DNA from 2 places in the Microcoleus sp. B5-D4 genome. Region 2 is predicted to be linked to the other one. Evidence: riboswitches for the same ligand, from Rfam matches in the RefSeq annotation. Region 2 holds a riboswitch; the other holds the start of a gene.

Region 1 (4,425 bases), on a different contig from region 2:
GCCCCAAATTTTAGACCCTAGTTCAGCTCCAAAATTCATCTGTGGAGTAAATCTAAAATCTAAAATCTAAAATCTAAAATCGACTGACTGGCTTGGGTGTCCGATCGGGAAACCCTTCTAGGGCAAAGCTAAGGTCGCTCCCGCGGCAACTTCCCAGTCGAAACAAGCAACCGCAACCGTAAATTAAGAGGCAAATATGTCAAAATATGACTCCCATCTCAGATGCTCCTTTTGCGGCAAGTCGCAAGAGTACGTCCGCAAGTTAATAGCTGGGCCCGGCGTATACATTTGCGATGAGTGCGTGGAACTGTGCAATGAAATTTTAGAGGAGGAGTTCTTTGACTCCAGTAAAACAATTGGTCAACAGATTCCCCATTCAGAGGTGCGAGAGTCTCAGGGACAAGGAACCAGGCGCCCAGGTCGATCGAATAAATCGAAAATCGTTTTAGCTCAAATTCCGAAACCAACAGAGATTAAGCAGCATTTAGATAACCACGTCATCGGTCAGCATTCAGCAAAAAAAGTCCTTTCTGTAGCAGTTTATAACCACTACAAGCGCTTGAGCGTTGACCAAGCTAAAGATAGCGACAAGTCTTCCCCTGACAGCGATGTAGAACTGCAAAAATCCAACATCCTGCTAGTCGGGCCCACAGGTTGTGGCAAAACTTTGTTAGCGCAAAGTTTGGCGCAAATGCTCGAAGTGCCGTTTGCGGTAGCGGATGCGACGACGCTGACAGAAGCTGGATATGTCGGCGACGATGTAGAAAATATCTTGTTGCGGCTGTTGCAAATGTCAGATTTTGATGTTGAAGCGGCGCAACGTGGCATTATTTATATTGATGAAATTGACAAGATTGCTCGCAAAAGCGAAAACACTTCGATCACTAGGGATGTATCGGGAGAAGGAGTGCAGCAAGCGCTACTAAAAATGTTGGAAGGAACAGTGGTTAATGTTCCCCCGCAAGGCGGCCGCAAACATCCTTACCAAGATTTTATTCAAGTTGACACTAGCAAAATTCTATTTATTTGTGGCGGTGCTTTTGTCGGTTTGGAAAAAATAGTTGAACAGCGTTTGGGTAAAAAATCTTTGGGCTTTATTCAGCCAACAGAAAGCGACAGCAACTCAACTTTGCCGGCGAAAGACAAGCGGGCCGCTGATATTTTGCAGCAGGTACAGCCGGACGATTTAGTCAAGTTTGGTTTGATTCCTGAGTTTGTCGGGCGGATACCGGTGGTGACGGTGATTTCGCCGCTGGATGAAGCAGCTTTGATGCAGATATTGACTGAGCCCCGAAATGCGCTGGTGAAGCAGTATCAAAAGCTGTTGAAGATGGACAGCGTGGAATTGGAATTCCAGCCGGAAGCGCTGCGGGCGATCGCCCAGGAGGCCTATCGTCGCAAAACTGGCGCGAGAGCTCTCCGCAGCATTTTAGAGGAGTTAATGCTCGATGTGATGTACGAGTTGCCTTCTCGCAAGGATGTGGCTCACTGTATGATTACTCCTGAAATGGTCGAGAAGCGATCGACTGCTGAATTGCTGTGGCATCCCGCATGGCGGCAGCACGAAACTGCATAATTTATAATCTGTAGGGTGCTTGTGGCGCACCCTACAAACTACTAGACAAGCCCCCAGATTTATCCGTGGGGTGGCTTTCTCCAATCTAAAATCTAAAATCTAAAATCTAAAATCGCTCAATCGATTGGCGGCAAGTGCGGTATGATGTGATTTCGCGATCGGTTCTAGCGGGGAGCAGCCGTTAGAGGAAACGGGGAAAGTTCGGTGCAAGTCCGGCGCTGTCCCGCAACTGTAATGAAACCCTTGGGGTTTTTCAAGTCAGAATGCCCGCCGATATCTAACTCACTTTTGAACGCATCTGCGAGGTACGGATGATGGATGGAATTAACACGGCTGTACGCACAAAGCACAGTCTACTTGTTTGCACTGCTTGCGCTAGTGTTTGGAAAAACGGCAAGCGCGAAGGCAAAAGCGGCGGTCAACAATTCATGGAAAATTTGTCGCAACTCGCTAAAGATTGGGAGTTTTCTGATAAGTTTGAGATTCAAGAAGTTGAGTGCATGAGTGCTTGCAGTCACTCTTGTGCGGTGTGTTTTGCTGCTGTTGGAAAGTACACTTATCTGTTTGGCGATTTACCAGCAAATGAGTCGGAAAGCGTCGAGGCTGTACTCGAATGCGCGGGTCAATACTATGCTAAACCGGACGGTTTGTTACCTTGGTCTGAGCGTCCTCAAGCTCTGAAAAAAGGCGTTTTAGCAAAGATTCCACCGCTGGCAAATTAGAGCCTTTCTCGTTACCATGCTCTGCCCATTGGTGACAACTTAACGTCAAACCGATCGTCTCTCTTGTTTTTATCGAAATCTAGATCCCCCCTAACCCCCCTTAATAAGGGGGGGACAAGAAATATTCTCAAAGTGGGTCTTCTTAAGGGGGATTTAGGGGGATCTAGACTTCGCCTAAAAACGACATTTATGCTGGGTTTCCTAGTTCCCAGGCAGAGCCTGGTAACGCATACGCACAGGCTCTGCCTTGTATTAAAAGCGCTCCTTTATTCCAGCGAGGCAGAGCCTCTAGATTAGCATTCCCAGGCTCTGCCTGGGAACAAGATATTCCACCAAATAAGCACAAAATTATCAATGCACAAAATTCCTGTTACTGTCATCACTGGTTTTCTCGGTAGCGGCAAAACTACCTTAATTCGCCACTTATTGCAAAATAATCAAGGTCGCCGCATTGCTGTTCTGGTTAACGAATTTGGCGAAATCGGAATTGATGGAGAACTGCTGCGCGATTGCCAAGTTTGCGACGAAGAAGAAAATGTTAGCAGCAATATTGTTGAACTAACAAATGGTTGTCTTTGCTGCACTGTTCAAGAGGAATTCTTGCCGACTATGCAGGAATTGTTGAAGCGTAGAGAGCAAATTGATTGTATCTTAATTGAGACTTCGGGCCTCGCACTTCCTAAACCTTTGATTCAAGCTTTTCGCTGGCCGGAAATTCGCACGGGTGCTACTGTAGACGGTGTGGTTGCTGTTGTCGATTGCGAAGCTATTGCTAGCGGTTCTTTTGTTGGTGATATTGATGCTTTGATGGCACAGCGGCAGGCTGATGATAGTTTAGATCACGAAACTCCGATCGAGGAATTGTTTGAAGACCAGTTAGCCTGTGCCGATATGGTACTTTTAACGAAGGTCGATCGCGTAGATGCGGAAACTCACAAGAAAGTCCAAAGCTGGTTGCAGCAAGAGTTGCGTCCGAGTGTGAAAATTGTGCCCTGCAAAGGTGGCGAAATTAACCCTGATGTGCTCATGGGATTTAATGCGGCGGTTGAGGATGATTTGGAGTCTCGTCCGAGTCACCACGACACTGAGGAGGAACATGAACATGATGATGATATTAACTCGACTTACTTTATTGCCGATCGCGAATTTGAACCTGAAGCTTTGGTGAAAAAACTGCAATCGTTGATGCAGCAGGAGGAAATCTATCGGATTAAAGGGTTTGTGGCGGTTCCCAAGAAACCGATGAGGATGGTGTTGCAAGGTGTCGGTTCGCGGATAGAATATTTTTACGATCGCCCTTGGCAACCTTCCGAACTCCGTCAAACCAAATTAGTGCTGATTGGTCGAGAGTTAGAGCGCGATCGAATTGCAGCTATGATTAACAATTAATTGTCATCAGTCATTAGCCACACACGCTGACCTCAGAAACCGGGTTTCTTCCTATATTTCTCGTTCCTGTTCCCAAAACTCGTAGAAACCCGGTTTCTAGCCCTATGGGTAAGCTCTGAACCAAAGACTGCGTATTCCTGTAGTTAAAAACTCTTAACATTTTTTAATAAACTTGCTACTACCAGCAAGTCTGGTGTAAAATAGCGATAATGGTTATCATTGTACAATAATCGAGGTAAAGTATGGTGACTGCTGGGGCGATCGAATCAGTTCCTGTTACTGTTCTCACAGGCTATCTGGGTGCAGGCAAAACTACGCTACTGAACCGCATTTTAACAGAGGAACACGGCAAAAAAGTTGCAGTCATCGTCAACGAATTCGGCGAAGTAGGCATCGACAACCAACTGATAATTGATGCCGATGAAGAAATTTTTGAGATGAACAACGGCTGCATTTGCTGTACAGTCCGAGGTGATTTAATTCGGATTATCGGCAACTTGATGAAGCGGCGAGACAAATTTGACCACATAGTCATCGAAACGACAGGTTTAGCCGACCCCGCACCCGTCATTCAGACATTTTTTGTAGACGAAGATATGCGGGACACATTAATGCTAGATGCAGTTGTCACTGTAGTCGATGCCAAGCACATCTGGCAGCACTGGGACGCAGACGAAGCTCAAGAACAAATTGCATTCGCCGATGTAGTTTTACTAAACAAAACTGATTTAGTGACTG
Region 2 (4,425 bases):
TTGCTCGAAAGCGGGGATTTTTGAGCGATCGTCTGTGGGAAACATCGCCCTTATTTGCTCCATCAGCTCGATCGCCAGCGGTACGCCAAGCTGCAATTGTTCCAACACATCCCGCTGAGCAAAAACGGTTTCCGGTGTTCCTTCTAAAATCAATTTTCCTCGATCCATGACAAACACCCAATCAGCCCAGCGGTAGATGAAATCGAGGTCGTGACTTGCTAAAAGGATTGTGGTTCCAGCGCTGTGAATTTGTTGAAGTAAACCGATCAGTTGTCGGGTGTGACGCGGATCGAGATAGGCGGTAGGTTCATCTAACAGCAGCAGTTTCGGCTCCAGAACCATGATATCGGCGATGGAAACCCGCTTTTTCTGGCCCAAACTGAGATTGTGAATTGGTTCGCGGGCGAGTTCGCTTAGATCGAATTGGTCGATCGCCTGCTGCACCTGTTGAGCAATTTCGGATTCTGTCAAGCCTAAATTGTACAATCCATAGGAAATATCTTCTTCTACCGTCGAAGCTACTAATTGATGTTCGGGATTTTGAAAGACGAGTCCGATTTGTTGGCGCAGTTGCATCAAAGATTTGCGATCGTAGCGAAAGGGTTCACCTTGCCAGCTAATGATTCCCTGTTGCGGTTGATATAAGCCATTTGCTAACAGAAAAAATGTAGTTTTGCCACAGCCATTTTGACCGATCAGCCCGCACCGTTTCCCAGCGGGAACTTTGAGATTTAAACCCTGAATTGCCACTCGCGAACCGCAGGGATAGGAGTAGGAAGTGCCAGCGAATTCGAGAATCCATTCAGACATATTCGTTATTTTTTCTTTTTTCTAGCCTTGTTCCCAGGCAGAGCCTGGGAATAAATACCCGGAGGCTATGCCTCCAATTACCGATTACCGATGAATGATTACCAATTACCGATTACCGATTTTCATTGTATAGCAATCCTTGCAGGACTCGTAAACTTTTTACCCCACCCCAACCCTCCCCTTATCAAGGGGAGGGAGTAAGAAATTCACAAAGGAGTCGTAAACTTTTTACCCCACCCCAACCCTCCCCTTATCAAGGGGAGGGAGTAAGAAATTCACAAATGATTTAGAATTGCTAAATTTGTGTCAGCCTTGATCAGATTTTGACAACTGCCAAAGTTGCATTTCATAACAGAGATGTTGCTCAAAAAGTTGACTTGCCTCCAATCCTTCAACCACCAGCTTCTTGAACCAGCGACGAAATATCCACCGCAGGAATTTGTGGACGGGGGGAACTGTGATCGCAATCAAATCTGCAACATAGATCATTGTATTCAGTCCATATCGGCGGAAAGTATCGACATACAAATCGATTGTTGGCAAAATATGGGCGGAAATATCCTCAGTTTTTACTAAAGTGAATCCAGCTTGCTTTAATGCTGCATGAAGTTCCGTAACAACATGACAATTAGAGAACATTCCCTCTTTATAATTAGCATCAGATCGCAGCATATCAGCCAGCAAAACATAACCGCCGGGATTGAGGATTTTGGCGGCACCGTTAGCAATATCAACAGCCGACATATACTGGCTACTTTCGCTAAAGAGAATAAGATCGTAGAAATGGGTTGCTTTGAAGTCTTCAAACCTCGTGAGGTGGAAGATTGCCCGATCACCCGTACACTTAACAAAGCGCTGTTGTTGGAACGGATCGGGTGCGAGCCCTTCCACTGCAAAACCTCGATCGAGCAAATAAGCCGCATTTCCGCCAATCCCGCAGCCCACATCGAGTATCGTATGAGTGCCTTTGGGGATCGCATCCAACAGTTTTACAGTATAAGCTTGCTGAGCGACGCGCAATCGTGCGATCGTTAGTTCGTCAGCGGGCACAGGTAGGGTTTCCCAATAGCCGTAGTGAAGGTAGGGCGAATCTGTCAAGCCCAAATAGTAATTAAGCGCTGCATTTTGGTAGCGAGTCACCTTGGAAATTTCGATTGATTTTGGCTGCGGCATTCGGAAAATTTAGTAAGTTTTAGGATTTCGGGCAGAGTTGAAATTCTTCCCAGCGCTTGCATACCTGTTCATAGCACTCAACAGGAGAAATTGCCAACTTTTGCAACAAATTGATATCAATCTGACCGTTGGCGATCGACAAAAATATAATTGCTGCCTTGGGTTCGTAGCTATCAATGATTTGGAGCAGATTTGAAACAGTGTTCTCCTCTATTTCTAGTTGCTGCAAATAAACGGTTGCCTCCAAGTCGGAAATAAATTGCAGATCGTACTTGATAGTATCTACGCTCCAATTCACATAGCCGTTAATGGGAGTATTGATTTTGCAAGCAACCAAGCCTCGTCCTTGATGCAAAAAGCCATTCCAAGCAGTATGTCCGATCGGCAAAATATTCTGGTGAATAAACAAGTTTTGCCAGTAGCCAAAACTACCCTGCCAAACACTATCTTCAATTCGCATTTGTTTTCCATTAAAATAATATACGCTTCAGAACCCAGAGCGAATTACATCAGCGTTCATCTGTGTTTATCTGCTGATATCTGCGGTTAAAAAACCCCAATCCAATAATTTTAAAAATAATAAACTCACCATCATCCATACCTCGCAGATGAAAAACATGATTGTAAACAAATCGGCGGGCATCCTGACTCAGAGATGCAATGATCTCATTACAGTTGCGGGACAGCGCCGGATTCGCACCGAACTTTCCCCCTTACGTCTGATGTGTGTTTTTCATCAGAGCCGATCGATATACGGGGATATTACCACTATTGGGGATATTTGACAAAAAAAGCCGTGTGCCTATTCACCAAACTCAATATTTTCATACAAATCGGCCAGCGAAATTTCCACAGCAACAGATGTTAAACTGAGCCGATCGCCCATACAGCTATATTCCGAAAAAATCCACTTATTCGCTTCTGTTTTAGAATATTGCTCGACCTGTAGCCGATATTGGTCGATTAATAAATATTCCTGAAAACTAGGAATACTGCGATAAGCAGCAAACTTTTCATCGCGGTCATAAGCTTTGGTACCTTTAGACAGCACCTCAGCAATTAGCAGCGGATTAGTAATTGTATCCGTCCGTCCAGATTGCAGCTCGATCGGGCGCGCTACCACCATCACATCCGGGTAAGTATAATTATTAAGCTGCGAAACCCATAGCCGCTGATCCGAACTAAAAGTCCGATATGGTTTCCCTTTTAACGCCAGTTTCAGCGCAACAACTAAATTAGTGGTAATTTCATTGTGATCCGGTGTGCCGCCAGCCATCAGAACAATCTCCCCATTAATAAATTCATGCCGATCCTGAGAATTGATTTCTAATTCTAGATATTCCTCAGCGGTGTAGGTTTTGGTTTCAACTTGCGCGATCATACACAACGCTCTCCTTTAATCTACTCATTTTATTTTATCTTAAAAATTTGGCTAATTCAACAGAAAAGGAGAATTTAATCATGCTAAGAAACAGGCAAGATGCCTGTTCCACAAAGAGGGAATTTTCTGGTGGGGCGTGAGTTTGGCATCAAGAACAGGCTTTCCGGCCTGTTCCACAAAGATTGAATTTTCTTGTGGGGAGTAGGGGTTGGGCCGAAGAGCCCGCCCGTGCGATCGCACTTAACAAAGTTACCGCAGCGGGACAAAGTTATAGCCAGTGCTTCCTCCTTGTTTAACTTGCACTAAAATCGGCTTACCAGCCCGATCGCCTGTGGGCAAAAACTTCACATCCTCGCTCGATCCTGCTGTCGAAAAACTCGCATTTCTGAGTGCTTGTTGCAATCCTTCCCGCGTATTGCTTTGCCGCAAGCCAGCGATGACAGCTTGAGTCGCGTCAAAACTCGTTGCTGTTCGCCAATTCACAATGCCTCCCCAACGCTGGCGGGCATTTTCTGGGAAACGGCTACCGGGATTAGTGTCAGGATGCCAGGGAACGGGCAAAACAAGCCCGTCAACGTCTTTTTGTCCGTCTTTTAAAGTTTGAAAGGTGTAGAGCGTAGTGCTGCCGTAGAGTGGCAATTTGCCTCGATTGCTGCGAGCCAGAGAAATCGCACGGTCAATGCGATCGATGTGGGGTGCTACCATCAATCCTTGTGCACCTTTGCTGACAGCATCGGCCAGGGCATTTTCCGCATTAAAAGAGGGTAAGGAAAAGTCGCAAACAGTAGGCACTAATTTGCCGCCAGCAGCAGTAAGAGATGCCACAAATTCATCTTTAAATGATATGTTATCCGGTGCTTGGGAGTCATAACAAACGGCAATATTAGTTTTACCTGCTGTTTTCACTGCATATTCTGCTAAAGGAGCAGCCATTACGCTAATATTGGGTACTGTCCGAAATATGTAGCTGCCAAATCCTGATAGATTATTGGCAAAGCTAGTCGGTGTCACCATTACCAGTTTTTCTTGCTGATAGATCGGAGCTGCTTCGAGAGACGCAT

What was found. Region 2 has a riboswitch for cobalamin ahead of QUB10_RS31165 (hypothetical protein). Riboswitches for the same ligand answer to the same signal wherever they lie in the genome.
Region 1: linked by a shared signal. The riboswitch ahead of QUB10_RS19910 (DUF1636 domain-containing protein) and the one ahead of QUB10_RS31165 (hypothetical protein) in region 2 are both predicted to bind cobalamin.

Annotation. Positions count from the first base shown of each region.
Region 1 covers NZ_JAUBTV010000044.1:10,366-14,790, forward strand. The annotation lists gene clpX (ATP-dependent protease ATP-binding subunit ClpX) at 197-1,576, shown strand; cobalamin riboswitch at 1,719-1,865, shown strand; gene QUB10_RS19910 (DUF1636 domain-containing protein) at 1,891-2,298, shown strand; gene cobW (cobalamin biosynthesis protein CobW) at 2,653-3,687, shown strand; gene QUB10_RS19920 (GTP-binding protein) at 3,930-4,425, shown strand, end outside.
Region 2 covers NZ_JAUBTV010000116.1:3,583-8,007, reverse strand. The annotation lists gene QUB10_RS31175 (ABC transporter ATP-binding protein) at 1-810, opposite strand, end outside; gene QUB10_RS31170 (methyltransferase domain-containing protein) at 1,117-1,983, opposite strand; gene QUB10_RS31165 (hypothetical protein) at 2,003-2,443, opposite strand; cobalamin riboswitch at 2,601-2,745, opposite strand; gene QUB10_RS31160 (Uma2 family endonuclease) at 2,786-3,364, opposite strand; gene QUB10_RS31155 (ABC transporter substrate-binding protein) at 3,614-4,425, opposite strand, start outside.